4 regions of the Chelatococcus sp. HY11 genome follow, and region 3 is predicted to be linked to each of the others. Evidence: predicted binding sites of a transcription regulator. Region 3 holds the regulator's gene; each other region holds the start of a gene.
What was found. Region 3 encodes PhoB, which activates phosphate uptake and scavenging genes when phosphate is short. Its sites were predicted from a motif close to TGTCATNNANCTGTCAT; they were not measured.

Region 1: a site for PhoB is predicted at 2,186-2,202, ahead of KIO74_RS08090 (glycerophosphodiester phosphodiesterase). Genes of this name have one in related genera too.
Region 2: a site for PhoB is predicted at 4,404-4,420, ahead of ugpB (sn-glycerol-3-phosphate ABC transporter substrate-binding protein UgpB). Genes of this name have one in related genera too.
Region 4: a site for PhoB is predicted at 3,497-3,513, ahead of KIO74_RS03450 (esterase-like activity of phytase family protein). Genes of this name have one in related genera too.

Annotation. Positions count from the first base shown of each region.
Region 1 covers NZ_JAHBRX010000001.1:1,732,186-1,739,700, reverse strand. The annotation lists gene KIO74_RS08115 (Maf-like protein) at 1-552, shown strand, start outside; gene yacG (DNA gyrase inhibitor YacG) at 557-799, shown strand; gene KIO74_RS08105 (low molecular weight protein tyrosine phosphatase family protein) at 815-1,156, opposite strand; gene KIO74_RS08100 (ArsC family reductase) at 1,258-1,611, shown strand; gene KIO74_RS08095 (hypothetical protein) at 1,717-2,118, opposite strand; gene KIO74_RS08090 (glycerophosphodiester phosphodiesterase) at 2,246-3,394, shown strand; gene KIO74_RS08085 (DUF4214 domain-containing protein) at 3,594-4,556, shown strand; gene KIO74_RS08080 (CHASE2 domain-containing protein) at 4,578-6,437, opposite strand; gene KIO74_RS08075 (FecR domain-containing protein) at 6,442-7,002, opposite strand; gene KIO74_RS08070 (Crp/Fnr family transcriptional regulator) at 7,188-7,515, shown strand, end outside.
Region 2 covers NZ_JAHBRX010000001.1:816,748-824,262, forward strand. The annotation lists gene lepB (signal peptidase I) at 1-699, shown strand, start outside; gene rnc (ribonuclease III) at 699-1,403, shown strand; gene era (GTPase Era) at 1,393-2,346, shown strand; gene KIO74_RS04040 (GNAT family N-acetyltransferase) at 2,561-3,331, opposite strand; gene sseA (3-mercaptopyruvate sulfurtransferase) at 3,364-4,215, opposite strand; gene ugpB (sn-glycerol-3-phosphate ABC transporter substrate-binding protein UgpB) at 4,501-5,811, shown strand; gene ugpA (sn-glycerol-3-phosphate ABC transporter permease UgpA) at 5,893-6,777, shown strand; gene ugpE (sn-glycerol-3-phosphate ABC transporter permease UgpE) at 6,770-7,515, shown strand, end outside.
Region 3 covers NZ_JAHBRX010000001.1:2,718,342-2,725,856, forward strand. The annotation lists gene pstB (phosphate ABC transporter ATP-binding protein PstB) at 1-686, shown strand, start outside; gene phoU (phosphate signaling complex protein PhoU) at 719-1,438, shown strand; gene phoB (phosphate regulon transcriptional regulator PhoB) at 1,496-2,197, shown strand; gene KIO74_RS12455 (GcrA family cell cycle regulator) at 2,323-2,862, opposite strand; gene KIO74_RS12460 (aspartate aminotransferase family protein) at 3,360-4,574, shown strand; gene argF (ornithine carbamoyltransferase) at 4,571-5,512, shown strand; gene KIO74_RS12470 (Hsp33 family molecular chaperone) at 5,512-6,501, shown strand; gene argE (acetylornithine deacetylase) at 6,526-7,515, opposite strand, start outside.
Region 4 covers NZ_JAHBRX010000001.1:694,375-701,889, reverse strand. The annotation lists gene gyrA (DNA gyrase subunit A) at 304-3,003, opposite strand; gene KIO74_RS03450 (esterase-like activity of phytase family protein) at 3,596-4,732, shown strand; gene ssb (single-stranded DNA-binding protein) at 4,889-5,404, opposite strand; gene uvrA (excinuclease ABC subunit UvrA) at 6,296-7,515, shown strand, end outside.

The DNA of each region.
Region 1 (7,515 bases), 990 kb from region 3:
GTCGAGCCGGACGCGCTGATGCCCGCTGATGTCGACGAGACGCCGCTGCGTGGCGAGAAGCCGCGCGACGTCGCCCGCCGGCTGGCGCGCGACAAGGCCGAGGCAACGCGCCAGATGGCCGAGCGGCAGCAGGAGCTTGCGAGCGCCTTCATCCTCGCGGCCGACACGGTCGTTGCCGTCGGCCGGCGCATCCTTCCCAAGGCTGAAACCGTCGAGGAAGCCGCCCAGTGTCTGCGCATGGTGTCGGGACGCGGTCATCGCGTCTATTCGGCCGTGCATCTCATCACGCCGCAGGGCAAGAGCCGCCAGCGGATCGTCGAGACGCGGGTGCGCTTCAAGAACCTCTCGCAGGACGAGATGGAGAGCTATCTTGCATCGGGCGAATGGCGCGGCAAGGCTGGCGGCTATGCCATTCAGGGCCTCGCCGGCGCCTTTGCCGTGAAGCTCGTGGGCTCCTACACGGCCGTGGTCGGCCTGCCGCTCTATGAGAGCGTCAACCTGCTGGCCGGCGAGGGCTATCCCGTGCGGCTGTCCTGGCTGAACGCGGCTTAGGGCGATGGTGCCGATCGCGGACAACGACAATACAAGTGGCGCGGACCAGCCGGGCGGCGGGGCTGACGACAGCAAGCCCTGCCCGATCTGCGGGAAGGCGTCGACTTTGCGCTGGCGGCCGTTCTGCTCCAAGCGCTGCGCGGATATCGACCTCAACCGCTGGCTGTCCGGCGGCTATGTGATCCCCGCGCGGGATGATGACCCGCTGGACGACGACGGCGATGAAGGGCCGACGACCGGACGTTGAACCTCGTTCTACCCCTTAAGGGCTGATATAGCGGGGCACCTTCTTCATGAGCAGCGCGATCAAAGCCGGGTCCATGAAGTCGTAATTGTCGGGGATGTCGAGGCTCGCCACGCGCTTGCCCTTCAGATGCTTGCCAAATCGCGCGGTCAGCTGGGCTTTGTGGGCGCGCTCCATCACAAGGATCGTATCGGCCCATTCGATATGCTCCGGCGACAGTCTTTCTTCCGCGTCCGGACTGAGACCCGCCGAGGCCGTCTCGACGCTGGGCTTGTCGGGGCTCGGCCACACGGCGAAGACCTGCTCGGCGGTGGGGCTGCGGAGCCTATTGCGCCGACAGACAAAAAGCACGCGCTTCATAGTGATCCGTGGAGGAAATGCAGCCGTTGATAGGCAGGCGTAAGCTTGGCTGATATAGACTCAATGCCTTCGGGATGGAACACGCCTCGGAATGGAATGTTATGGCCAAACCCCTTTCAATCTACGGCATCAAGAACTGCGACACGATGAAAAAGGCGCGTTCCTGGCTCGACGACCACGGCATCGCCTATAGCTTCCACGACTACAAGGTCGATGGCATCGACGCGGCGCATCTCAAGGCCTGGATCAAGGCCGTTGGCTGGGAGAAGCTCTTGAATCGGGCGGGTACGACATTTCGCAAGCTGCCGGAGGCGCAGCGCGCGGATTTGACGGAGGAGAAGGCTGTGGCGCTGATGCTCGCGCAGCCGTCGATGATCAAGCGCCCGGTTCTGGTGATTGGTGGGAGCCCGCTCGTCGGCTTCAAGCCCGAAGAGTACGAGAAGGCGCTCCTTTAAGCATCCTCTATTGTCGCCGCTGAGTGCGCAATAATGCGCTTGGCTCTCAGGAGGTTCTCGAAGATCGCTCCATCGTCTGGCTCGTATCGCTGCAGAGCCGCTCCCTCAGGGCTTTGGCGCCACCACGTTGATGTTGACACCAAAAATGTTCACGCGGTCCCCTGATGTGACCGTATAGCTCGCGCTGTCCGTCGCTCCCACTTTGACGGGCGCCTGGTAGAGAACGATGCGAGCGGGATATTCCTTGCCCGCGCAGTTGCCGGTACGCACCCGCACCCTCGCATCGCGAACCGCGAGGGTCCCGGCGGTTGGGATCTTGTCGACCCGGATCTCGACCAGCGGTTTCGGACTGCAATCCGCGAAGGCGCCGGAATGGACGGACAGCTGGCTGGTTTTGCCGGCTGGCACGTCGATCGTCCGCAGGGTCTGGTCCTGCGCGAGCGCTGGCGTGAACGGTGCTACGTTGAGGAAAAGGGCGGTAGACAAGACCGGTATGCAAATCTTCATGGCGATACCTCCCGTCGTGATCATAGCAAGTCTTGTGGTTTCCGACAGGCGAGCGTCGCGGAAACGGCGTTATCGCGCCGTCATATCCGCTGCCTAGGGTGCGCGAACATCCTGGAGGATCCAGTCCATGCTGCGCCCATTGCTCGTTGCCACCGCCATCGTCATTGCCTGCGCGCCCGCCGCGCCATCCTTCGCGCAAAGCGCGGCCCCTACCGCCACCGTGATCGCGCATCGCGGCGCGAGTGGCTATCGCCCGGACCACACCTTGGAGGGCTACAAGCTCGCGATCGAGCAGGGCGCGGACTTCATCGAGCCGGACGTGGTATCGACCAGGGACGGCGTGCTTGTCGTCCGCCATGAGCCCATGCTCTCGGGCACCACAGACGTCGCCGATCGTCCGGAATTCGCGACCCGCAAGACTACCAAGAAGCTGGACGGCGTGGATGTCACGGACTGGTTCGCGGGCGATTTCACCCTCACCGAGATCAAGACCCTGTTCGCGAAACAGCCCATGGCCGGTCGCGACAAGAGCTTCGACGGCAAGTTCCGCATTCCCACCCTTCAGGAGGTCATCGACCTCGCCAAGGCGGAGAGCACCCGCGTCGGGCGGCCGATCGGCATCGCGCCGGAAACGAAGCACCCGACGTTCCACCAGCAGGCTGGCATTCCCCTGGAGGACAAGCTCGTCGCCATGTTGGCCGCCGCCGGCTGGACGGCGAAGGAGGCGCCTGTCGTCATCCAGAGCTTCGAGGTCGGCAACCTCAAATATCTGCGTGGCAAGACGAACGTCCGTCTCGCCCAGCTCGTCGACGCTGACGACGTCGGCCCGAACGGTGAGATCGTCCTCGCCGTTCCGCTCGCGCAGCCCTATGACTTCGTCGTCGCGGGCGACAAGCGCACCTTCAAGGACCTCGTCACCGCCGAGGGGCTGAAGGAAATCGCTACCTATGCGGATATCGTCGCGCCCTGGAAGCCCTATATTCTCTCGGCGAAATATTCGGATGCGAATGGCGACGGCAAGCCGGACGACCTCAATGGTGACGGCAAGCTGGACTGGGCCGACCGGACGTTGCTGCCGCCCACCGATGTGGTCAAGAATGCCCATGCCGAGGGCCTCAAGGTCTTCACCTGGACCTTCCGCGCCGAGCCGCGCAATCTCGCATCGAACTTCAAGGGCGACCCTGTCGCCGAAATCCGCGCCTATATCGATCTCGGCGTGGATGGTGTGTTCAGCGATTTCCCGGATGTGGCGGTGAAGGCGGTACGCGGGCAGTAACCAGTCCCGTTCTCGCCCGTATCCATGTTTCGGCCGGCCGGCGCATCGGAGCGCCAGCCGGGTTTGCCTTTTTGAGGGCCTTGATCGCTCCAGCAATCCGAGACCCCGCTGTGACGCCGCGTCACCCGATACCGCAGGGGTAGGCGTCGCTGCACTGCTCTGGTATTATTTTTTATTACCATCAGGGCCGGAGGCGAGCATGGCAGAAGTCACTCTCACCGAATATTTTAAGACGTCCGCGCATGACGTCGTTGATGTCAACGTCTCCAATTCCATCACATACGGGTTGGGCGGCAACGACCGGTTCAAAGCCAATACCGAGGCTGTCTTCGCCGCCGCCGCGGGGGGCTGGGGTGACGATACCTATGTGCCGGGGGGAGGCCTCATGGTCGTGGCCGATCACGGCGGCGGCTACGACGTGCTCAACCTGGACGAGTTCTTTTCGATCGGCGATCTCACTGCCTCGGCAACGCTTGACGGCGGCAAGCACCTGGTTTTCATCAACAATACGACCAAGTCTGCCGTGATCATCGCCAACTGGCGGGATCCGAATTACAAGGTCGAAGAGTTCCAAGCCGCCGGTCAGGTGAGCTATAGTGATCAGTTCATTCAGATTATTGAGCAAGATCCGACTATTATTCCCGATATGAAGTTTTCCGACCTCGCGACAGTTTTCGAAGGAAAATTCGCCGCGGTCGCCGACAAGGCCAGGTTCGAGGCGATGCTCGGCCTGATCGGCAGCCACGATCTGGCGGCGACATTGCAGGCTGAAGCGCAGGGCGTCGGCCGCCTTTACGAGGCCGGCCTTAACCGTATGGCGGACATCGCCGGGCTCAACTTCTGGTACGACGCCTATATGGAGTGGGGGCGCGATAAGATTACGCTGGCCAGGGCTATTATCGAAAGTGCCGAATTCCAGCAAAATTTCGGGAATGCTTATACACAGTCTGCGGAAAGCTATGTCAACGTGCTCTATCTCAATGTTCTCGGTCGAAAGAGCGACGCGGCGGGTGCGTTTTATTGGACAGAGCTTTTGAATACGGGAGCCCTCTCGCGTGAGGGCGTGTTGATGGCCTTCGCTGACAGTGCCGAGAACATGGCCCAGAGTGCTTATCTCGCCGGCATTGTCGACGCCGGCGGCGGAGAATGGGCATTTAGCTGAGTTACGCGACCGACGGAGTGATCAAGGGTGGGCGGGCGCTCGCGCCATCGTCCGCACGGCGATCGGCTGGCTGCGGCCGCGGATTGGCACTTCGATGACAGTTGGAAAACTGTCGAGCGTGGCGGTGCGGTTGGCCGCCCGCACGATATCGTCGGTGACGACGGTGGTCACCTTGAGGCTCTTGGCGACTTCCTGCAGGCGGCTTGCGACATTCACCGTGTCCCCCGTCGCCGTGACCTGCTGGTGGCTCTGCCCACCCAGGCGCGAGACAATGACCGGTCCAAAATGCGCGGTCAGCCGGGCGTGGGGCTTTTCGCGCGCGTCGCTCGCCGTCGGCAGGGCCCACGCGTCGAGCTTCTCGCCGAGATGCCCGAGCGCGCGCAGCGCCCGGGCGGCGTCGTCGTCGCGGCGTTCGGGAAATCCGAAGAGGATCATCGCGCCGTCGCCCATGAAGGTCGCGACGAATCCCCCGTGGGAATCGACCACCTCGTCCACGAGCATGTGAAAACTCTTCAGGATCTCGCGGGTGCGCGCAGGGCCGAGCGCCTCCGACAGGCCGGTGTAGCCGGCCAGATCGACGAAGATGACGGCCGCATCCTGCGCTATGGGTTCGGCGAGGAAGGCCGGGTCCTCGGTCAGCCGCGCTGCGATGGGGCGCGGCTGGAACGGCGCCAGGCGTTCCTCCACGCCGGCGAGATAGCGCACGGTCCTGCGCTCCTGCCATAGCCGCAGCGCCCCGTAGGCCATGGCGACGGGCAGCATCGCGACAAGGGGGAGCGTGGTGCTGAGCCAGTAGCCATGTGCGTAGGCGGCAAGCGACAGCGCCACCCAGGCCGCCGCCAGCAGCACGCAGAGCCCAAGGCCGGCTACCGGACGGCGCATACCGATGAGGACCACCGCCGCCACCGCGAGCGTCGCCGCGATGGCCGCATCGAACCAGCGTGTTTCCCGCGTGCGCAGCAGGCCGTCCCCGGCAAGAAGATTGCCGATTGCCGTCGCCAGCACCTCCACGCCGGGTACAACCGGTGAGAATGGTGTCGGGAAGGTGTCCCCGCTGCCCGTCGCCGTCGTGCCGACGACCACGGTTCGGCCGGAGACGTCAGGGGGCGAGGGGCTCATGAATTTCGTCGCGCTGATGGTCGGTATCGCGCCCCGCGGCCCATAAAATCGCAGCGCCAGATGCTGGCCGAGATCGAGCGCTATGCTCTGCGCGCCGAGCTCCAGGTTTTCGCCATCGAGGCGCGGCGTGGCGCCGGTGGCGAGCGCGGCGGCGAGCAGGACGAAGGAGGGAACCACAGCATCTTGCCCGCGATAGATCATTGGAACATGGCGGGGCATGCCGCCGACATCCGTGACAACATTGACGAGCCCGACCTCAGCCGCCGCCGCGAGCGGATCAACCGGCCACATCATGCTCTGTGGGCGAGGGACCGCGCCGGTGACGTCACCGGTGACCGGCTGCCTCGCTTCGGTTCCGTCGAACAGGCCGGCCGCGGCGATAACAGTTGGCAACTGCCCCAGTGCCCTCGCCAGGGCGAGGTCCTGCCCCGGCGGACTGCTGTCGACGAACAGAAGGTCGATGGCGAGCGCCTTCGGTTCGCGGCGCGCGATTGCGTCGACCAGCGCCGCAAGCTTTTCGCGGGGAAGGGGGTAGGCGCCCATCTGTCTGACTGTCTCGTCGTCGATCGCGACGATGACCACTTCGGGTGGAGGGGGCTTGGCGGGCGCCATCAAGGCGCGCAGGTCAAGCGTGACGGCCTCGATCCGGTCGAACACGCTGGCACGACCGGCCAGATGCCAGTGCACGACATAGGCTGTCCATCCCAGCGCCAGCATGATCGCGAGCGCGAGAGTGAGCTGCGCGATCTGGCGGCGGCGCATGGTATCAGCGCCCGAAGCGCGCGAGCAAAGCCGCCACGCGTGCGGCGCCCCAGCGGTTGACGACGAGCGGCGCGCTACCCGGGGCGACATCGACGCCTTCACCCGCGGTCAGCACGACGCCGCGTCCGCCCTGGACGCGTGCGACGCCGACACGGCCCTCCCGCACGAAAACGGCGCTTTGTCCGGGTGTGACATCCACCGCCCAGGTGGTGCCGCGCACCGAGGCCACCGCATGCGGCGTCTGCACCTGGAAGCGGCCGCCGCCGGGCCGCTGATACACGACATAGACAGCGCCCGCACTCACCTCCACGGCGTCGGGCTCACCATCGCCGTTGTCGTCGACCAGCCCGGCGTTCGCGCCACGGGCGACCTCTATGGTGACGCTGCGGCAACGCACGACGGTCTGGCCTGCCGCGCCGGCGCTCGTCGCGCAACCCGCCGTCTGCGCCTCGGCCGTCTCAAGGCCCGTGGTACCGATGCCGACGACAACCGACGCGGCGATAAGGCCCATCAAGCGCGTGACGCGCGCTGCCTGGCGGGTAGGCCCGTAGCGAGGGGTAATCATTAACGCTACTCCATTGGCCGCCTGAGGAAACCTCGACGGCCCGTTGTGAATGCTCGGCTGGCTCCCTCCGCGCCCCGGAAGGAGACGCCGCGAGAGCATCGTGATCTTCTCATGAAAGCTCTAGTCTTTCACGCATATCCAGCGATTGCTGTATGATCTCGCCTGTCCCGTCGATGGGTTCCCCGATGCAGAGAAACGATCATTATCGTTGGCTGGCCTCTTCTGCCATCTTCGGTGGGCTCGACGAGGCTTGCCTGGCACGGATCGCGCAGGAGGTGCAGGTCTTGCGATTCCCTGCCGGAACCTCTCTGTTTCGGCAGGATGATGAAGCCGATGGTCTCCATATCCTCTCCGAGGGACTGGTCAGGATTCATATCGGCCATCGAGACGGGCGCGAGCTGACGCTCGCCCTGCTCGATCCGGGCGATGTGATCGGCGAGATCGCGCTGTTGGATGGGCTGCCGCGCACGGCGACCGCCACCGCCCTTGCGCCGACACGCACCGTTTTCGTGG
Region 2 (7,515 bases), 1.9 Mb from region 3:
ATCGTGCAGGCCCTGCTCATCGCCCTGGTGGTCCGCACCTTCCTGTTTCAACCGTTCAATATTCCCTCGGGATCGCTCATCCCGACGCTTCTGATCGGCGATTACCTGTTCGTCTCGAAATACGCCTACGGCTATTCGCGCTATTCCTTCCCCTTCGGCCTGCCGCCTTTCTCCGGCCGGGTCTTCGGCTCCGAGCCGCAGCGGGGCGATGTCGCCGTCTTCAAGCTGCCGAAGGACAATTCGACGGATTACATCAAGCGCGTCATCGGCTTGCCGGGTGATACCGTCCAGATGATGTCCGGGCGGCTCTACATCAACGGGAAGATCGTGCCGCGCGAGCAGCTGCCGGATTATAAGTCCCAGGATCTCTGGGGACGCGAGGTATCGGTGCCTCGCTACATGGAGACACTGCCCAACGGTGTCAGCCATGTGGTTATCGAGCGCGAGGGTGATACCGGCTATTGGGACAACACCTACGCTTACAAGGTGCCGCCGGGCCATTATTTCATGATGGGCGACAACCGCGACAATTCCACGGATTCCCGTGACGAGAACGTCGTCGGCTTCGTTCCGTTCGAGAATTTCGTGGGGCGGGCCGAAGTCATCTTCTTCTCGGTGGAAGAGGGGGCTTCGGGATGGAAGTTCTGGGAGTGGCCCTGGACCGTCCGGTGGAGCCGGCTGTTCACGCCTGTGAAGTGATGAAGACGAAGAACTCAGGTCTGCGCGCCATCGAGGATCGCATCGGCTATCGGTTTGGCCGTAGCGATCTCCTGGTCCAGGCCTTGACCCATATCAGCGCCGTGCCGTCCGACAAGGCGCAGACTTATCAGCGGCTCGAGTTTCTCGGCGACCGGGTGCTCGGTCTCGCTGTCTCGGACATGCTATTCCGTGCCTTTCCGGATGCGGAGGAGGGCGAGCTCTCGCGCCGTCTGGCCGAGCTCGTCCGTCGTGAGAGCTGCGCCGAGGTCGCGGCCACCTGGGGCGTGAGCGACCATGTGCGGCTCGGTGATGGCGAGATTGCCGCCGGCGCGCAGCAGAACGCGGCCATCCTCGCCGATATCTGCGAGGCGATCGTCGGCGCGGCCTTCGTCGATGGCGGCGCGGCGGCAGCGCAGGGCATCGTGGAGCGCGCCTTCGGCGAGCGACTGCACGCGCCGCGCCGACCCCTGCGCGACGCCAAGACCGCCTTGCAGGAATGGGCGCAAGGGCGCGGACTGCCAACCCCGAGCTATATCGTTGCCAGCCGGTCCGGACCGGATCATGCTCCGCACTTCCGCATCGCGGTCATGGTGCGTGGCATGGCGCCGGCCGAAGGCGCGGGCACCTCGAAACGCGTGGCCGAGCAGGCCGCGGCACGGGAGTTTCTCGTGCGTGAACAGATCTGGACGGCTGATGGTACCTGAGAACGAGAGCGGCGCGGTGAACGATGGCCCGGACGACACGGGACAGGAGGCAACGCGCTGCGGCTTCGTCGCCCTCATCGGTTCGCCCAATTCGGGCAAGTCGACGTTGATCAATCAACTGGTTGGCGCCAAGGTGTCGATCGTCTCGCGGAAGGTGCAGACGACACGCGCGCTGGTGCGTGGCATCACCATCGACGATGCCGCGCAGCTCATTTTTGTCGACACGCCCGGCATCTTCAAGCCAAAGCGCCGCCTCGACCGCGCGATGGTGACCTCCGCCTGGGGCGGGGCGGGCGATGCGGACGTGGTTGCCCTTCTCCTCGACGCGCGCAAGGGCCTTGATCAGGAGAGCACCGCCATCCTCGGCAAGTTGCCTGAGCTGCGGCAACCGAAGATCCTGATCCTCAACAAGATCGATCTCGTTCCACGGACATCGCTGCTCGAACTGGCGGCGGACCTCAACGCCAAGGTCCCCTTCGACGAGACTTTCATGATCTCGGCGCTGACAGGTGACGGCGTCGCGCATCTCCGGGAAAGCCTCGGCAGGCGGATGCCGACCGGTCCGTGGCTCTATCCGGACGACCAGATCTCGGATGCGCCGCTCAGGATGCTCGCCGCCGAGATCACACGCGAGAAGCTGTTCGAGCGCCTGCACGATGAACTACCCTACGCGGTCACCGTCGAGACCGACCAGTGGAAGGTGCAGAAGGACGGCTCCGTCCGCATCGAGCAGACTGTCTTCGTGGAACGGGAAAGCCAGCGCAAGATCGTGCTCGGCAAGGGCGGCCAGACCATCAAGGCCATCGGTTCTGCGGCGCGCCACGACATCACCGAGGCGGCCGAAACCAATGTGCATCTCTTCCTGTTCGTGAAGGTGCGCGAGAATTGGGGCGATGACCCCGAGCGCTACCGCGAGATGGGGCTGGAATTTCCCAAGGGGTAACCAGTGGCCGGGCGGCCTCGGCAAGAGCATTTTTGGGCGGCCCTGCCTTCGGCGAGATGCTTTAGGTCAATCGACATTCGGCATTCTCGGCCGTCATGGCCGGGCTTGTCCCGGCCATCCCGATGAATCGAGATGCCTTTCCTATCGGGATCACCGGGACAAGCCCGGTGATGACGGTGGTATCGCTTGGGCAATGCTCGAATGTCGATTGCCCTTAGGACGAGCCGGGGATCCGGTAGTGGTAGCGATAGGCCTCGCGGAAGCCGATGCGATCATACAGGCGGCGCGCGCCATCATTTTCCGCGCGGACCTGCAGATAGGCGTGGTCGGCGCCAGCTTGGCGTCCCCGTGCCACCAAGGCCGCGACCAGCGCGCGACCATGCCCCCGCCCACGATGCGCGGGGGCCACGACGATATCGAACAGTCCCACCGCCGCGCGCTCATGGACCGCCAGCCCGAAGCCAATGGGCTCGCCACGATCACGCAGGGTCGCGAAGGCGGCCGGCATGGCGATGGATTCAAGAATGCCGTCATGGCTTCGCCGTCGCGACGCGGACACCTCGTTCGCCGTGGCGAAACCGGCAAGCCAAGCGGCGGACGGCTTCGTGGTGATCTCGACGGGGCCGTCGGGAGCGCCGAGGCGGATGCAGCTCGCGGGCGCCCCATCAAGCGGCATCCGCAAGACGATCGACGGATCGAAATGACGATAACCCGCCGCCTCCAGTTGCCTGTCGGCCTCGGGCGGCGCGAGCGGTGACAGACGGAACACCGCAGGCAGCCCATGCCGGCCGTAGACGGCTTCGGCTGCCGCCAGCACGCCCGCGAAGGAAGCACCGGCGACGAGCGCATTGGCGGAATTGGCGCGCTTGGTATAGCCGTCGGTGAGACGGAACAGCCAGCCGCCCGAGATGACGGACTGGCGTGCCGGCCAGGCGTTGAAGGCGCGGTGCTCGAGCGCCTCGATGTCACGCGCGGTCAGCGTCACGGGTCGTTCCTGTGCCGGGTCACCTCGTCAGTTCAATCCGCCGCGCCGGTGGCGATCGGCAGATCCTCGCGGCTACCCCATTCCGACCAGGAGCCGTCATAGAGGCCCGCCACGGGCTTACCGGCGGTCTCCAGCGCGAGCGCCAGAACAGCCGCGGTGACGCCCGAGCCGCAGCTCGTGATCACCGGCTTATCGAGATCGACGCCCGCCTTGGCGAAGGTGGCGGTGATCGCCTCCGGGGTCTTGAGCCGGCCATTCTCGATGAGGTCGCCGAAGGGAACGTTGCGGGCTCCCGGCATGTGGCCGGCGCGCACGCCCGGGCGCGGCTCCGGCGCGTCGCCGCGGAAGCGGGCGGAGGCGCGGGCATCGACGACCTGGGCTGTCTTGTTGGTGAGGCTGCCAAGAACACGGGCGGCGTCCGCGACCTGGGCGGCGTCAAACGCGACGTTAAAGGTCGTGGCGTCGCGCTTGGCGGTCCCGGTTTCGAGCGGCCGGTTCTCCGCTTTCCATTGCGGCAGGCCACCATCGAGGACCGCGACCTTGTCCGCGCCGAAGACCTTCAGCGTCCAGCGCACGCGCGCGGCGGAGAAGAGGCCGGCGCCGTCATAGACGACGATGCGCGCCGTATCGGACACGCCGAGTGCCCCCATGGCCTTGGCGAAATTCTCGGGGCTCGGCAGCATATGCGGCAGGTTGGACGTGGTGTCGCTGATCGCATCCACATCGAAGCGGACAGCGCCGGGAATGTGGCCGGCCTGATATTCGGCATCCGCGTCGCGGCCCTCCGTCGGCAGATACCAGGAGCCGTCGATGACCACGAGATCGGCTGCGCCGAGGTTGTCGGCAAGCCATGCTGTGCTGACGAGAGCCGGAAAATCACTCACGAAACAATCTCCTGTGATGCAAGTCGCCGGTTGATCGCTCATCCGACGCGGGTGTCGGGGCATCCGTAGCACGGACCGCGCAGCGGCGGCCATGACGGGTTCCGGATTCGCCTTGCCGACGGATACCCAACGCGGTTCTCGTGCAAAAGTCTAACGCGCCAAGGCCAAGAGAGACCAAGGCTTCGGATTGTCGCAAAACTGAAATCGAAATAACGTCATGTCCAGAACCACGGAACTGTGGCGCGGCCGGCGGACATCCGCGTGGCCGATCTAAGGGAGACGAACATGACATTGCGCGGTTTCATTCCGGGCTTTGCGGCGGCGCTTGCGCTGACCGTATCGGCCCCAGCGCTCGCGGCCACCGAGATTTCCTGGTGGCATGCCATGACCGGCGCCAATAATGAGGTTGTCGAGACTCTCGCCAAGGAATTCAACGCAAGTCAGAGTGACTACAAGGTGGTGCCGGTCTTCAAAGGCACCTATCCCGAGACGCTGAACGCCGGTATCGCCGCCTTCCGCGCCAAGCAGCCGCCTCACATCATCCAAGTGTTTGACGTCGGCACCGGCGTCATGATGGGCGCCGAAGGCGCGGTCAAGCCGGTGGCGGAGGTGCTGAACGAAGGCGGCGCCAAGTTCGACAAGAGCCAGTATCTGCCGGGCATCGTCGCCTATTATTCGAAGCCCGACGGCACCATGCTGTCGTTCCCGTACAACTCCTCGTCGCCGATTCTCTATTACAACAAGGACGCCTTCCAGAAGGCGGGCCTTGACGTCAACGCGCCGCCGAAGACCTGGAATGACGTGTTCGAGGCCGCGCGGAAGATCAAGGCGAGCGGCGCGGCACCCTGCGGCTATACCTCCACATGGCTGACGTGGATTCACCTCGAGAATTTCGCCGCCTGGAACAACCAGCCCTATGGCACCAAGGAGAACGGTCTCGCCGGCCTTGATGTTCAGCTCAAGATCGACGCGCCGATCTACGCCAATCACTTCCAGGCCGTGGCGGATCTCGCCAAGGAAGGTGTCTTCCGCTACGGCGGGCGGACGTCTGAGGCCAAAAACCTCTTCCTCAGCGGTGAATGCGCTATCCTGACCGAATCCTCCGGTGGCCTGGGGGATATCGTCAAGTCGGGCATGAATTACGGTATCGGCCAGTTACCTTATGACAGCGCGGCGGCCGGTGCGCCGCAGAACACCACTCCCGGTGGCGCGAGCCTGTGGGTCTTCGCCGGTCATAAGCCGGCGGAATACAAGGGCGTGGCAGCTTTCTTCGAATTCCTGTCAAAGACGGATATCCAGTCTCGCCTCCATCAGGTGTCCGGCTATCTGCCGGTGACGCTCGCGGCCTATGACGCGACCAAGAAGTCGGGCTTCTATGAGAAGAACCCCGGCCGTGAGACGCCTATCCTGCAGATGATGGGCAAGGCGCCGACGGAAAATTCCAAGGGCGTGCGTCTCGTCAACCTGCCGCAGGTCCGCGACATCCAGAACGAGGAGTTCGAGAAGATGCTCGCTGGTCAGCAAACGGCAAAGCAGGCTCTGGACAGCGCCGTGAAGCGCGGCAATGCCGCGATCAAGCAGGCCTTGGGTCAGTAGCTTCGGTGTCCCTCTGTTCCGCCCGCGGGTCAACCGCGGGCGGCTCGCCTTTTTTCGATCACCGACCGCCAGGTTTGCCGCGTGACGTCACGAGTGATCTTCCCCCACAAGGTGTTGCCCTATCTGCTGCTTTTGCCGCAGATCGCCATCACGCTGGTCTTCTTCTATTGGCCGGCGTCCCAGGCGCTTCGCCAATCGACCCTGCGCGAGGACCCCTTCGGCCTTGCTACCACCTTCGTCGGCCTTGGCAATTTCCGGCAGGTGCTCAGCAACCCCGACTACATCGGTTCGGTCCAGACGACGATCATCTTTTCCGTGGCCACGGCGCTCATCCCCATGGCGATCGCGCTCGTGCTGGCTGTCATGGCCGACAAGGTGATCAAGGGCAGGGGCTTCTACCGCACGCTCATGATCTGGCCCTATGCGGTCGCGCCGGCCATCGCCGGCATGCTGTGGCTCTTCCTGTTCAACCCGACCATCGGCACCTTCGCCTATATGTTGCGTCGCGCCGGCTACGACTGGGACCCGCTGCTCAACGGCAACCAGGCCATGATGCTCGTCATCCTGGCCGCGGCCTGGAAGCAGATCAGCTATAATTTCCTGTTCTTTGTCGCGGGGTTACAGGCTATCCCTAAGAGCTTGATCGAAGCGGCGGCCGTGGACGGCGCCCGCGAGATGAAGCGCTTCTGGACCATAGTTTTTCCGCTGCTCGCGCCGACGAGCTTCTTCCTGCTCGTGGTGAACACCGTCTATGCCTTCTTCGACACCTTCGGCATCATCCACGCCGTCACCGGCGGCGGGCCGGGCAAGGCGACGGAAACGCTGGTCTACAAGGTGTACAACGACGGCTTCGTCAATCTGATGCTCGGCAGCTCCGCCGCCCAGTCAGTGATCCTCATGGGCATCGTCATCGCCCTGACGGCAATCCAGTTCCGCTATGTCGAGCGCAAGGTGCATTATGCCTGAGCGCGTCAAGAAAAAGAGATCCTGGCTCAGCCATGCCGTGCTGATCGTAGGCATCCTCGTGGTCGTTTTCCCGATCTACTACACCTTCGTGGCCTCCACGCTGTCGTTGCAGCAGATCCTGCGGCCGCCGCTGCAGCTCGTGCCGGGCAGCCATTTCCTCGATAATTATTATGAGGCGTTGTTCGGGGAGCTTGGGCGCGTGGGCGGGGTCAATGTCTGGCGCCTCCTGATCAACACATCGATTGTGGCGCTCGCGGTCGCGGTCGGGAAGATCGTCATCTCAATCCTGTCCGCCTACGCGATCGTCTTTTTCCGGTTTCCGTTCCGGATGACGTTCTTCTGGGTGATCTTCGTCACGTTGATGCTGCCGGTCGAAGTGCGCATCCTGCCGACCTACAAGGTCATGGTGGATCTCGGGCTCATCGACACCTACACCGGGCTCACCCTGCCGCTGATGGCCTCGGCGACGGCGACGCTCTTGTTCCGCCAGTTCTTCATGACCATTCCGGGTGAGCTTCTTGAGGCGGCGCGCGTGGACGGAGCGGGGCCGTGGCGGTTCTTCTTCGATTTCGTGCTGCCTTTGTCGAGGACCAATATCGCGGCGCTCTTCGTCATCCTCTTCATCTACGGATGGACACAGTATCTCTGGCCGCTTCTGGTCACCAACAGCAACGATATGAACACGATCATCATCGCGCTCCGCAAGATGATCTCCTATGCCGATGCCGACACCCAATG
Region 3 (7,515 bases):
ACCTGCCTCTCTACGAGAATATCGTCACCGCCTTCATCGGCCCGTCCGGCTGCGGCAAGTCTACCCTGCTGCGTGTCCTCAACCGGATGTACGACCTCTACCCGAAGCAGCGCGCCGAGGGTGAAGTTCTGCTGGACGGCGAGAATGTCCTCTCGCCCAAGCAGGATCTCAACCTGCTCCGCGCCAAGGTCGGCATGGTCTTCCAGAAGCCGACCCCGTTTCCGATGTCGATCTATGACAACATCGCCTTCGGCGTGCGCCTTTACGAGAGCCTCTCGAAGAGCGAACTCAACGACCGCGTGGAATCGGCGCTCCGCCGGGCCGCGCTGTGGGACGAGGTGAAGGACAAGCTCGACGCCAGCGGCCTCAGCCTCTCGGGCGGCCAGCAACAGCGCCTGTGTATCGCCCGCACCGTCGCCGTGAAGCCGGAAGTCATCCTGCTCGACGAGCCATGCTCGGCGCTCGATCCTATCTCGACCGCCAAGATCGAAGAGCTGATCGACGAGCTGAAGCGCGACTATACCATCGCGATCGTGACGCATAGCATGCAGCAGGCTGCGCGCGTCTCTCAGTATACGGCCTTCATGTATCTCGGCGACCTCATCGAGTTCGACGATACCTCGAAGATCTTCACCGCGCCGCAAGACAAGCGCACGCAAGACTACATCACCGGCCGGTTTGGCTGATCCCGGTGGCCAAAGCTAGAGGACCTGAGGCAATGCCTGAACATATCGTCTCATCCTTCGACGAGGATCTCGACGAACTGCGGACCAGGATCGTCGAGATGGGCGGCGTCGCCGAGAAGATGCTCGCCGACTCCACGCTGGCACTGGTCAAGCGCGACAGCGCGCTTGCCCAGTCAGTCATCTCCGCCGACGCCCGTCTCGACGGGCTGCAGCGCGATGTCGAAGAGCTCGCCGTGCTCACCATCGCGCGGCGCCAGCCCATGGCGGTCGACCTGCGCGAACTGGTCTCGGTCATCCGCGTGGCGGCCGATCTCGAGCGCATCGGCGACCTCGCCAAGAACACGAGCAAGCGCGTCGTCGCCATCAGCGGCGAGGCACAGCCGCAGAAGCTCGTGATCGGCGTGCAGCACATGAGCGATCTCGTGCAGGAGCAGCTCAAGGACGTGCTCGATGCCTATGTGCAGCGGGATGACGCGCAGGCGCTCGACGTTTGGCAGCGTGATGACCGCATCGACGCGCTGTACACGTCGATCTTCCGTGAGCTGCTCACCTATATGATGGAAGATCCGCGCAACATCACGTTCTGCACGCACCTTCTGTTCCTCGCCAAGAACATTGAGCGCATCGGCGACCACACCACCAATATCGCCGAGACGGTTCATTATCTGGCGACAGGCGTCACGCTGTCCGTGGACCGCCCGAAGGGCGATACCTCAAGCTTCACCAAGGCACCAACAGATCCCAGCAACTGATCCCACTGATCCTGTGAACCGGGGGGCCAGGACAACAGTGGAACCATAGGACTTTCGATGGGACCACGTATTCTGATCGTCGAGGACGAGGAGCCGCTGACGCTGCTCCTCCGTTACAACCTCGAGGCCGAGGGCTATACCGTCGACAGCGTCGCCCGTGGCGATGAGGCTGAAATCCGGCTGCGCGAGGCGGTGCCGGATCTCGTGTTGCTGGACTGGATGCTGCCGGGACTTTCCGGCATCGAGCTGTGCCGGCGCATCCGTGCGCGCGAGGAGACCGAGCGGCTGCCGATCATCATGTTGACGGCACGCGGCGAGGAGACCGAGCGTGTGCGGGGTCTCGCCACCGGTGCCGACGACTACATCGTCAAGCCCTTCTCGGTGCCGGAGCTGTTGGCGCGCGTCCGCGCCCTGCTGCGGCGCGCCAAGCCTGGACAGGTCGCGGCGCAGCTCGTCGCCGGTGACATTGAACTTGATCGAGAAACCCATCGGGTCAAGCGCGGCGGCCGGGAACTGCATCTCGGACCGACGGAATTCAAGCTGCTCGAGTTCCTGATGCAGAGCCCAGGTCGTGTCTTCACCCGCGAGCAGCTTCTCGACCGGGTCTGGGGCCACGACGTGTATATCGACGAGCGGACCGTCGACGTGCATGTGGGGCGCTTGCGCAAGGCCATCAACCGCATGCGCCGGCCCGATCCGATCCGCACGGTGCGCGGTGCCGGCTATTCCTTCGACGAGACCTTCGCCAAGGCTGGCTGAAGCCGGTCGATCACAGTCCCGTCGTCTCACTCCCAAAAAAGGCCGCCACGATCGCGTCGTGGCGGCCTTCTTCAGGACCCCTATATTTGCCGGCTATCCGCGGTTGCCCGGGCAGCGGCTTCAGATCAAGCCCGCTTGCGATCCCGCCTGCGGTCGGCGACAGGCTGATAGGCAATGCGCGCGTGGTGCGAACAATAGGGCATACCGAGTTCCGAACGCGCCCCGCAGAAGCGGAACTCCGGCGTCGTCGGATCGCCCATGGGCCATCGGCACATGGATTCACGGAGTTCCATGATGGTGACCCTCTCCGACATGGGGATCACCACGTCCTCGCGGGGCTGAGGCAGGCGCACAAGCACCGGGGCGGCCTCGGCGACAGGCTGGGGAGCGAGCGCCGCATTGGTCCGCATCGGGCCCGACGTGGTGGCGGCCGGGGCCGGAGCCGTGACACCGGGCTGCCGGACCGGCTTGCGCGGACGTGGCGCCGAACTGGCGGTGCTCTTCGCGCGCCCGGACAGGCCGAGGCGGTGCACCTTGCCGATGACGGCGTTGCGGGTGATGCCGCCCAGTTCGGCGGCGATCTGACTGGCGCTGAGGCCATCAGACCAGAGCTTGCGCAAGAGCTCTACGCGCTCATCGCTCCAAGATTGGCTCGGGTCGGTCATCGCCTTCTCCGTCAGCGGTTGCAGTGCGCGGAATCCCTTATTTTTCGCGGCCAGCCCGACAGGAGCCAAACCCCGTTGCATGTTGACAACGAACGCGAATGATAAGTTCCGCTACACGAGATGTCGTAGTCGTTGAAGGCGAAACTACAATATGCCCGGACTCGGGGGCAAGAGTCCCCCCGCCACACCTGCCGTTTTCCCCAAGAACCTCGTGTGAGGGCTCAAGGCGAAAAGCGTCTTCCGTTCCGGCACATATCAATTTCTGCAGATGGGAGACGGGGCGCTTTCCTCCCCGGTCGCTAGCCGGCGTCCGGGGCCTGCCGGGCGTTGATGAAAGTGATCACAGTCTTTGAATTGACATGGAAAACATGACCTTTAGAATTGGTGGAGTGCCGCCCCTCCGTGGGCGGCACTTTGATTTTCCGAGACGCGGGTCCGATATCAGTGGTGTCTGCCCCGTGGTTTCTGGAAACTTTTCTCTTGCGGAGGTTGAAATCGTGATTTCGCCGTTGCTGCCGACTTATGCGCGTCCCGACATCGAATTCGAAAAGGGAGAGGGCGTATGGCTCATCACGCGACAAGGCGAACGATATCTCGACCTCGGCGCCGGCATCGCCGTGAACGCGCTTGGCCATGCCCATCCGCATCTCGTGGAGGCCTTGACCGAACAGGCGTCCAAGGTCTGGCACACGTCGAACCTCTACCGTATCCCGGGTGGTGAGAGGCTGGCGCAACGGCTCGTCGACGCGACCTTCGCCGACACGGTCTTCTTCACGAATTCCGGTGCCGAGGCCCTGGAATGCGCGATCAAGATGGCGCGGAAATATCACGCGGTCAGCGGCCATCCCGAGCGGTTCCGCATCATCACCTTCGAGGGCGCGTTTCACGGGCGGACGCTCGCGACCATCGCCGCCGGCGGACAAGCCAAATATCTGGAGGGCTTCGGTCCGAAGGTTGAAGGCTTCGACCAGGTGCCTTTCGGCGATTTCGAGGCACTCGAAGCCGCCATCACCGATGAAACCGCCGCGATCCTGATCGAGCCGATCCAGGGTGAAGGCGGCGTGCGGTCCGTGCCCCCCGCCGATCTCAAGCGGCTGCGCCAGATCTGCGACGACAAGGGCCTCCTCCTGATCCTGGACGAGGTCCAGACGGGCGTCGGCCGGACCGGCAAGCTGTTCGCGCATGAATGGTCGGGCGTGACGCCTGACATCATGGCCGTGGCCAAGGGCATCGGCGGTGGCTTCCCCATGGGCGCATGCCTCGCGACGGCCGAGGCCGGCAAGGGCATGACGGCCGGCACGCATGGCACCACCTTCGGCGGCAATCCGCTCGCGATGGCCGTGGGCAATGCCGTGCTCGATGTCATCCTCGAGGAGGGCTTCCTGGAGGACGTGCAGCGCAAGAGCCTTCTCTTCAAGCAACGCCTCGCGGAGCTGAAGGATCGCTATCCCGATGTCATCACCGAGATCCGCGGTGAGGGTCTGCTGCTCGGCCTGAAGCTGACGCCGCCGAACGGTGATTTCGTCAACGCGGCCCGCGCGGAGAAGGCTCTGGTTATCCCAGCCGGCGCCAATGTGGTGCGGCTGATACCGCCCCTCACCATCACAGAAGCCGAGATTTCGGAAGCTCTGGCGCGCATCGATGCCGCAGCCAAGGCCGTGTCGGAGGCTCATGCCAAGGCCGATGCAGGCCAACCGGAGTTGGCTCCATGACGACGACAGCGACGACCGCACCCAGGCATTTCCTGGACCTCGCGGACTTCTCCGGAGATCAACTGCGTCGTGTCCTGACGGCGAGCACATCCCTGAAAGCCGCGCGCCGCAAGGGCCAGCCGCAGACCACCCGCCCGCTCGACGGGAAGGTGCTGGCGATGGTCTTCGACAAGCCCTCGACCCGCACCCGCGTGTCCTTCGACGTCGCCATGCGCGAACTCGGTGGAGAGCCCCTGATGCTGACCGGCGCGGAGATGCAGCTCGGCCGCGGCGAAACGATCGCCGACACGGCCCGTGTGCTCTCGCGCTATGTCGATGCGATCATGATCCGCATTCTCGATCACGACGCGATGATGGAGCTGGCGGAATTCGCCGAGGTGCCGGTCATCAACGGGCTCACGAAGCTGTCGCATCCGTGCCAGGTGATGGCCGACCTCCTGACCTTCGAGGAGCACCGGGGGCCGATCAAGGGGCGTACCGTCGCCTGGACCGGGGACGCCAACAATGTTCTCGCGTCATGGGTGGAAGCCGCGTCACGCCTTGATTTCAGCATCAATATCGCGACGCCCCCGGAACTGGCGCCGCGAGCCGATCTCATTGCGCGGGCGAGGCGCGAAGGCGCCGAGATCATGCTGACGGACGACCCCTTCGCCGCCGTGAAGGGCGCCGACGCCATCATCACTGACTGCTGGGTGTCGATGGGCGACGAGGACGAGGCTTTCCGCCACAACCTCTTGCAGCCTTACCAGGTCAACACCAAGCTAATGGCTGCAGCGAACGCGGGCGCCATCTTCATGCACTGCCTTCCGGCCCATCGCGGGGAGGAGGTGACCGACGAAGTCATGGATGGTCCGCAATCCGTTGTCTTCGATGAGGCGGAAAACCGCCTGCATGCCCAGAAGGGCATTCTGGCGTGGTGTATGGGAGCCGTTCAGTAATGGCCGATGTGAGCGCTCAAACCGCAGATGACCGGGTCCTGCCTTTCGCCGTCGAGGGTCTCGATGTGCGGGGCCGGGTGGTCAAGCTCGGCCCGGCGCTCGACACCATTCTGCGTCGCCATGCCTACCCTCCGGCGGTCGCGCGTGTTCTCGGCGAGGCGACCGCCTTGACCGCTCTTCTCGGCTCAGCCCTGAAGTTCAACGGTCGCTTTCAGCTGCAGACTCGCACTGACGGCGTGATCGACATGCTGGTCGTCGATTTCGACGCGCCGGACCGTCTGCGCGCTTGCGCGCGTTTCGACGCCGAGCGTCTCGCCGAGCTGGCCGAGACCGGGACGCTCGCAACCGGGGCGCTCCTCGGTCACGGACATCTCGCGCTCACGGTCGATCAAGGCTCCGAGATGTCCCGCTACCAGGGCGTGGTTGCGCTCGAGGGGGATGATCTCGAGGCAGCTGCGCACCAGTATTTCCTCCAGTCCGAGCAGATCCCGACGCGGGTAAGGCTCGCCGTGGGTGAGGCCTTCTCCAGCGACGAGGAAGGCGCAGGGATGCGCTACCGCGCCGGCGGGCTGATGGTGCAATTCCTGCCGTCCTCCTCCGATCGTCAACGGCAGCCGGACCTCCATCCCGGTGATGCGCCAGAAGGACATGACACCGGGCGCGCCGAGGCCTTCGAGGACGACGCGTGGGTGGAAGCCAAGCTTCTCGCCGATACGACCGAAGATCACGAGCTCATCGATCCGGCCCTGCAGAGCGAGCGCCTGCTGCTGCGGCTTTTCCACGAGCGCGGCGTTCGTGTCTTCGAGGGCCAGCCGGTCCACGAGGAATGCCGCTGCTCGCGTCCCCGCATTCTCGCCACCCTGCGCAGCTTCTCACAGCAGGATCGTGACGACATGGTCGGCGACAACGGGCAGATCGGTATCACCTGCGAATTCTGCTCGCGCCACTACCAGATCGAGCCGGCGGAACTCACCGACGAGCCGGCCTGACGCCGCGCCGTCGGGCAGCCCCGATTAGCCCTTCAGCTTTGCGGTGAGTCGACGCATGAAGTCCGCGCCGGCCTCCAGTTCCGCCAGCGTGATGTATTCGTCCGGCTGATGGGCGCGATTGATGGAGCCAGGGCCGCAAACCACCGTCGGCACGCCTGCATTCTGAAAGCGGCCGGCTTCCGTCGCGTAGGACACGGTGAGCGTGCTGTTGCGCCCAGTGACGGCCTTGACGAGCTCTTCCGCCGGCGAGCCTGGAAGCGGCCGCAAGCCGGGCACATCGGCATGGCAGACGGTTTCGATCGACGCCTCCGGCGCCGTTTGGCGCATGCGGGCCAGGACCGTATCCGCGTAGGCCGCGAACCGGGCCGGAATCTCATCGCCGTCAAGATCTGGCAATCCACGGAATTCCCAATGGAAATGGCATTCCTTGGCCATGATGTTGCGGGCTGTGCCGCCCGCGATGGTGCCGACATGGATGGTGGAGCACGGCGGATCAAAGCGCCCCGACGCGTCGCCGCGCTCGGCATAGACCTCCGCCAGGCGCACGAGCTCGGCCACGAGCAGGCCAGCCGCCATCACCGCGCTGGCGCCGAGCGCGGGCTTGGCCGAATGGGCCTCCTTGCCATGCACCGTGGTGGTGAAAGTCACCACGCTCTTGTGCGCATCGGCGATGGTGAGGTCGGTCGGCTCGCCGACGATCACCGCGCCCGGTCGGGGAAGATCGATGCCGAAGCGATTGATGCCATCGACCACGCCGAGGCACGTGGTCTCCTCGTCATAGGACAGGAACAGGTGGATCGGCCGGGCAAGATCGGCAGCAATGAAATCGGGCACATGGGCCAGCGCCAGCGCCACGAAGCCTTTCATGTCAACCGCGCCGCGCCCATAGGCGCGCCCGTTCTCGACACGCAGCCGGTAGGGATCGCTCGTCCACGTCTGGCCGGCGACGGGCACCACATCTGTATGGCCGGACAGCACGACGCCGCCATCGATCGCGGGCCCGATCGTCGCGAA
Region 4 (7,515 bases), 2.0 Mb from region 3:
ACCGCCGCCAGCTTCAATATGACAACCGTTCGACATAGGCCGACCCGCCGCCGGCTACGGCCGCGCAACAAACAAGGATCAGGCCAAGCCTTGCGTGCAGACAGCCGCGGATGCCAGGGCTCACACTGCAGAAAGCTCACCTGATGAAACAAGAAGCAATTGTAATAATCTGAATCACAACAATAACATGCAATGGCCCACTATCGCGCCTTGAGGAGGCCTCCGGCCGTCGCGCAACAAAAAAGCCCCGGTCATTGCCGGGGCTTTTTCAACGTGCCTGGAAGGTTCTCAGCCGGACAGCACCTATATGTCGGCGCCGGCTTCATCGACGTCGTCGATTCCACCGCCATCCTCGCTGCCGTCGTCGCTGATGTGTTCGACGGAGACCACCTTCTCGTCGTCGGCGGTGTTGAAGACGATCACGCCCTGGCTCGAACGGCCGACGATGCGGATGCCATCGACGGGCACGCGGATCAACTGGCCGCCATTGGTGACGAGCATGATCTGGTCGTTGTCCTCCACGGGGAAGGATTCCACCAAAGCACCGTTGCGACTGTTGACAGCCATCGCGACGATGCCTTTGCCGCCACGGCCGGTGACGCGATACTCATAGGCCGAGGAGCGCTTGCCGTAGCCGTTTTCAGACAAGGTGAGCACGAACTGCTCCGCCGCGCCCATGGCCGCGTAGCGCTCCTGCCCTAGCTCGAGCGTGTCGCTTGCCTCCTCCGCGTCGGCATCGGTCTGGGCCTCGACCGCATCGCCGTTGGCGGACTCGCCATTGGCCGCGCGACGCGCGGCTCCCGCCAGCTTGAGATAGGCCGCGCGCTCGTCGGCGGAAGCTTCCACATGACGCAGGATCGCCATGGAGATGACCTTGTCGCCGGCCGCCAGCGATATGCCGCGCACACCAGTCGAGTCACGCCCCTTGAAGACGCGCACGTCCGTTGTCTCGAAACGGATGCACTGGCCTCTGGCCGTAGTCAGCAGCACGTCGTCCGACTCGGTGCAGATGCCGACGTCGACTATGGAATCGCCTTCGTCGAGCTTCATGGCGATCTTGCCGGCGCGGTTGACCTGCACGAAGTCCGACAGCTTGTTGCGACGCACGCCGCCCGAGGCGGTGGCGAACATCACGTCGAGCGTCGCCCAGCTGGCCTCGTCCTCCACCAGCGGCATGATCGTCGTGATACGCTCGCCTTCCACCAGCGGCAGCATGTTGACGAGCGCCTTGCCGCGGGCGTTCGGCGCGGCGAGCGGAAGCCGCCACACCTTCTCCTTGTAGACCTGGCCCCGCGAGGAGAAGAACAGCACCGGCGTGTGGGTATTGGCGACAAAGAGGCGTGTGACGAAATCCTCGTCGCGCGTCTGCATGCCGGAACGCCCCTTGCCGCCGCGCCGCTGGGCGCGATAGGTCGAGAGCGGCACACGCTTGATATAGCCGGCGTGGCTCACGGTGACGACCATGTCCTCGCGCTGGATCAGGTCCTCGTCATCGACATCGGAATCCCAATCGAGGATTTCCGTGCGGCGCGGGGTAGCGAAGGCATTCTTGATGGCCGCGAGCTCGTCCCTCACGATCCCCAGGATGCGCGCGCGCGACCGCAGGATGTCGAGGTAATCCGCGATCTCGACCGCGAGCTTGTTCAACTCGTCGGCGATCTCGTCCCGACCCAGTGCCGTCAGGCGGCGCAGCGGCAGGTCGAGGATGGCGCGGGCCTGGGTTTCGGAGAGCCTGTAGGTGCCGTCCTCTGCCACGCGATGGTTCGGATCGTCGATCAGGGCGATCAGCGCCGCGACGTCATGGGCCGGCCAGTGGCGCGACATCAGCGCTTCGCGGGCCGTATTGGTGTCGGCTGACGAGCGGATGAGCTGAATGATCTCATCGATATTGGCGACCGCGATGCCGAGGCCGACCAAGATATGGGCGCGGTCGCGAGCCTTGTTGAGCAGATACTTCGTGCGCCGGGAGACAACCTCCTCACGGAAATCCACGAAGGCGCGGATCATGTCATAGAGGTTCAGGAGTTCCGGCCGGCCACCGTTCAGCGCCACCATATTCGCGCCGAAACTCGTCTGCAGCGCGGTGAACCGGTAGAGTTGGTTCAACACCACATCGGCGACCGCGTCGCGCTTCAGCTCGATCACGATGCGCATGCCATCGCGATCGGACTCGTCGCGCAGGTCGGAAATGCCCTCGATCCGCTTCTCGCGAACGAGATCAGCGATCTTCTCGATCAGCGCCGCCTTGTTCACCTGATAGGGAATCTCGGTGACGATGATCGCCTCGCGATCCTTCCGGATCTGCTCGACGGAGGCCCGGGCGCGCATGATGATCGAACCGCGACCGGTCGAATAGGCCGACCGGATGCCGCCACGCCCAAGGATGGTCGCGGCCGTCGGGAAGTCCGGTCCGGGCACGATCTCGGTCAGCGCCTCGAGGCTTATGTCCGGATCCTCGATATAGGCGAAGCATGCGTCCACCACCTCACCGAGATTATGCGGCGGGATGTTGGTCGCCATGCCGACGGCGATGCCGCCCGCACCATTCACCAGGAGGTTCGGGAAGCCCGCCGGCAGAACCGTGGGCTCGCGCTCGCTGTTGTCGTAGTTGTCCTGGAAATTGACCGTGTCTTTGTCGAGATCGTCCAGGAGCGCCATGGCGGGCTTGGCGAGCCGCACCTCGGTATAACGCATCGCCGCCGGCGGGTCGGCATCGACGGAGCCGAAGTTCCCCTGCCCGTCGAGCAGCGGCAGGCGCATGGAAAAATCCTGCGCCATGCGCACCAGCGCGTCATAGATCGATTGGTCGCCATGCGGGTGATATTTACCGATGACGTCACCGACCACGCGCGCCGACTTGCGATAGGGCTTGTCGGGCGTATAGCCGTTTTCATACATGGAGTAGAGGATGCGGCGGTGCACAGGCTTCAGGCCGTCACGCACATCCGGCAAGGCGCGGCTCACGATCACGCTCATGGCGTAATCGAGATAGCTGCGCTTCATCTCATCGGAGATCGACACCAGAGCGATGCCGCCGCCGATCTTCTCGTCATCATCTGCCAAGAGAGAGTTCCAACAAAAAAATCAGAAAGGGGCCTTTGGAGCGTCCGAACGGACCTCATCCGCAATGGAGGGCGGTCTATGCCACGACAGCCATTCCATTCAGGCCCCAGCCCGCCGGACGCAACCCGCCCGCATGATGGGGAAACGCACCTGATTCAACGATTTCATGAGCGATCTCATCGAAGAAAGGGATGCACTTTACCAGTACCATGCTCTAACGCATCCGCGGGCGAAAAGCCAGCGCTGACACCCCCTGTTCACGATTTAATTATCAATATATATCAATAACTTACCTGAACCGGGTAATTCGATCCGCATCCATCGGCCGCGCGCGAAGCGCACAACGGCCGATTCTGACGATTCGCGGCGCATTTTTCCCGCCGCCGGCGGCCGCAAACGCCCCCGAGCCAAGACCTGTCCGGCTGCCTCCACCTGTCACCGGACCGTCGCCGGACTGCCCTAAGGTCGCGACCTTCCGGGCCCCAGATCCGCACCAACGCCAGCCCGTCAGTGGTCCTCCTGGAACAAGCCGATGCTCCGAACACGCCTTTCATTGCTGGCTGCCGCCTTCGTTGGCCTCACCCAAATTGGCCTCGCGCCTGCCGCCCTCGCCGCCGAGAACCTGCCCCGCGCCGTGACGTTGCGTTTCATCGGCGAGAGAAGCCTTCCCGCCCACACTGATGTGGATGGAACGCGGGTCGGTGGGCTCTCGGGGCTTGCCTTCGACGGCGCGAGCAAGACCTGGATCGCCCTCAGCGACGACCGCTCGGAGAAGGCCCCCGCCCGCTTCTACACCCTGAGGCTCGACTATGACGCCTCCGGCTTCCGCGGCGTGACAGTCGACAGGGCCGTCACACTGCTCGAAACGGACGGCAAGCCATTCCCAATACGGAGCATCGACCCGGAAGCCCTGCGCCTTCATCCCGCAGGCGGCGCGCTCTACTGGACGAGCGAAGGCGACGCGACCACCGGCGTCGACCCTGTGCTGCGGGCAGCCACCGCCGACGGGCGTTTCCTGCGTGAGATCAAGCTGCCGGAGCGCTACCGCGTCAGCATCGACGCCAAGGTCGATGCCAAGCGCGGGCCGCGCAACAATCTTGCCTTCGAAGGACTGGCGCTGACGCCGGACGCGGCAACCCTGATCGTCGCCCTGGAAAACGCGCTTGTGCAGGACGGTCCGAAAGCCTCGCTGACGGAAACGAGCCCCGTGCGTGTTGCCACCTTCGACGTGGCGTCAGGGCAGGCCGGCCCCGAATGGGTCTATGTGACCGATCCGATCCGCATGGCCCCGGCCAAGGCGGGCGGCTTCGCGGACAATGGCGTATCGGACATTCTCGCGCTCGACGCGGAAACGCTGCTCGTCATGGAGCGCGGCTACAGCGCGGGCAAGGGCAACGATATCCGTCTCTATCGCACGCACCGGCGGAACGCGACGGACGTCTCCGCCATCGACGCGCTCTCCGGCGCGACATGGACGCCCCTCGACAAGGCGCTCGTGCTGGATCTTACAACCCTTGGCGTTGCCCTCGACAATTTCGAGGGCATGGACTTCGGTCCGCGGCTGGAGAACGGCAACCGCACGCTGGTCATCGTCTCCGATGACAATTTCAACGACGCGCAGACCACCAAGTTCCTGGCCTTCGAGGTCATCGAGAAGTCCGGGGATTAGCGTGGGGAGACTGTAGCGCTCCCGGTGTGTGACGGGACATCCTGCCCCATCCTGTCCAACAACGCCCGATCCCTAACCTTCAGGGGAGGGATCGGCGAAGACGGCCTCGTGCATGCCCGATGCCCGGCGCGGAAGGGTCCAGCGCCGCGTTTCAGACTAGAACGGAATATCGTCGTCGAGGTCACTGGCGTATTTCGAACCGCCGCTCGCGGCCGGGCGCCTGTCTGAAGAGCGTTGTTCCATGGGCGAGGCGCGGCCGAAGTCGCCACCGCGCGAACCGCCGTAGCTGTCGTCCTCGATGGCGCCGCCGCCCTCGCCGCCCCGGCTGTCGAGAATGGTGAGCTCGCCACGGAAGCGCTGCAACACGATTTCGGTGGTGTAGCGCTCCTGACCGTCCTTGTCCTGCCATTTGCGGGTCTGGAGCTGGCCCTCGAGATAAACCTTCGAGCCCTTGCGCAGATATTGCTCGGCGATCTTCGCGAGGTTCTCGTTGAAGATCACCACGCTATGCCATTCCGTGCGCTCACGGCGCTCACCGGTGGCCTTGTCGCGCCAGGTCTCCGATGTGGCGATGCGCAGGTTGACGACCGGATCTCCCGAGCCGAGCCGGCGCGTCTCGGGGTCACGCCCGAGATTTCCGACCAGAATGACCTTATTGACGCTGCCTGCCATAACGGACCTCCACGGCCAAGCCGAACCAAACCACGAACGCAGCCACCCGGTCGAGACCCAACGGGACGCAGAACGACTGCGCAGGCTCTCCACTCGCGGGCACCGGGATCTGGCTCAGCACATTCCAAAGCCTACAATTGGTCCGGACACTAGCCGATCATCCCCGCCGCCGTCGCCCGAGGGCACGGGCTTGTCCACATGCAATGGCAGTCGTGATGATAACCCGCAATGAAACCGAACCGCGGCACGATAAAATGTTCTCTTTCTGTTCTAGACAGAATATCCAAAGTCTGCAACTCTCCCGGTGTCAAAAACACGTGGATGCAAGACACGTGGATGATTCAGAGATCGGAGCCGCGGCCTCGATAGGCATCTGTCCGGTAACAGCGCCGGTACGGAACCGTACGCTGTCACGCGACCCGATCCGCGATCGTCCGGGTCGAGGCGCGGGGCTTTGTCGTGCAAAACGCGAGCCACTGGCATAAATGGACCGGAAGGCCCATGTAGTTGCCCGTACCCGCCCCGGGATACGGGCTGTTGATCTCGTCCCTCGCGCATGACGACAAGCCATGTGAGAAGGGCGGGCTCCTTTTTCATGTCGTTCGTCGTTCAGCGCTCCAGGCGCCGTCCGCTCCTGTCGATCACACCTGTCCGTTGAGAGCCATGGCTCAGAAATCGAAGAAGAACCCCACGGTCACCGCCTCCCCGGCGGACACATCATCGACGGCCAAATCATCGGTCGCCAAATCGTCGGCCAACAAGGCACCGGCCAAGGAGGCATCGGCCAAGAAGGCATCGATTGCCGTGGCAACGACCGCCGCGACACCGGTCAAGAAAGCCGCGGTCGTCCTGCCGGAAAGCCGGCGTCTCAACCATGATGGGCCGACGCGCATGCTCACCATCCGGGGAGCACGGGAGCACAATCTCAAGAACGTCGACCTCGCGGTCCCGCGTGACAAGCTGGTCGTGTTCACGGGCCTTTCCGGGTCGGGCAAATCGTCGCTGGCCTTCGACACGATCTATGCGGAGGGCCAGCGCCGCTACGTCGAATCCCTGTCGGCCTATGCCCGGCAGTTTCTGGAGATGATGCAGAAGCCGGACGTCGACGAGATCGACGGCCTGTCGCCTGCCATCTCCATCGAGCAGAAGACCACCTCGAAGAATCCACGCTCCACGGTTGGCACGGTCACCGAGATCTACGATTACATGCGCCTTCTCTGGGCACGCGCCGGCGTGCCCTATTCGCCGGCCACCGGCCTGCCGATCGAGAGTCAGACTGTCAGCCAGATGGTCGACCGCATCCTGGCCCTGCCGGAGAAGACGCGCCTCTATCTGCTGGCGCCTGTCGTGCGCGGCCGCAAGGGCGAATACCGGAAGGAACTCGCCGATTTCATGAAGCGCGGCTTCCAGCGCGTGAAGATCGACGGCACTTATTACGAGATCGCCGACGCACCCAATCTCGACAAGAAGCTGAAGCACGATATCGACGTGGTGGTCGATCGCGTTGTCGTCCGCGCCGACATCGCGGCGCGCCTGGCGGAATCGCTAGAAACGTCGCTTGAGCTCGCCGAAGGTATCGCGGTGATTGAGTTCGCCGACGAAACAGACGCCAAGGGCGCTCCCCGCCGCGATGTGCTCTCGTCGAAATTTGCCTGCCCGGTGTCCGGCTTCACGATCCCGGAGATCGAGCCGCGGCTTTTCTCCTTCAATAATCCCTATGGCGCCTGCCCGGTCTGCGACGGGCTTGGGCACGAGATGCGGATCGATCCCGACCTTGTGGTGCCGGATCATAAGCTAACCCTGCGCGGCGGCGCGATCGCCCCCTGGGCACGCTCGACGTCACCCTATTACGGGCAGACGCTCGACGCGCTGGCGCGCCACTACGGCTTCTCGGTGACGAAACCGTGGAGCGAGCTGCCGGAGAAAGCACAAGACGTCATCCTCTACGGCAGCGGCGCGACGTCGGTGCGCTTCTCCTATGAGGACGGCCTGCGCGCCTACGAGGTCAACAAGCCCTTCGAGGGCGTGATCTCCAACCTCGAACGCCGCTGGAAGGAGACCGAAAGCGATTGGGCGCGCGAGGAAATCGGCCGCTTCATGAGCGAGACGCC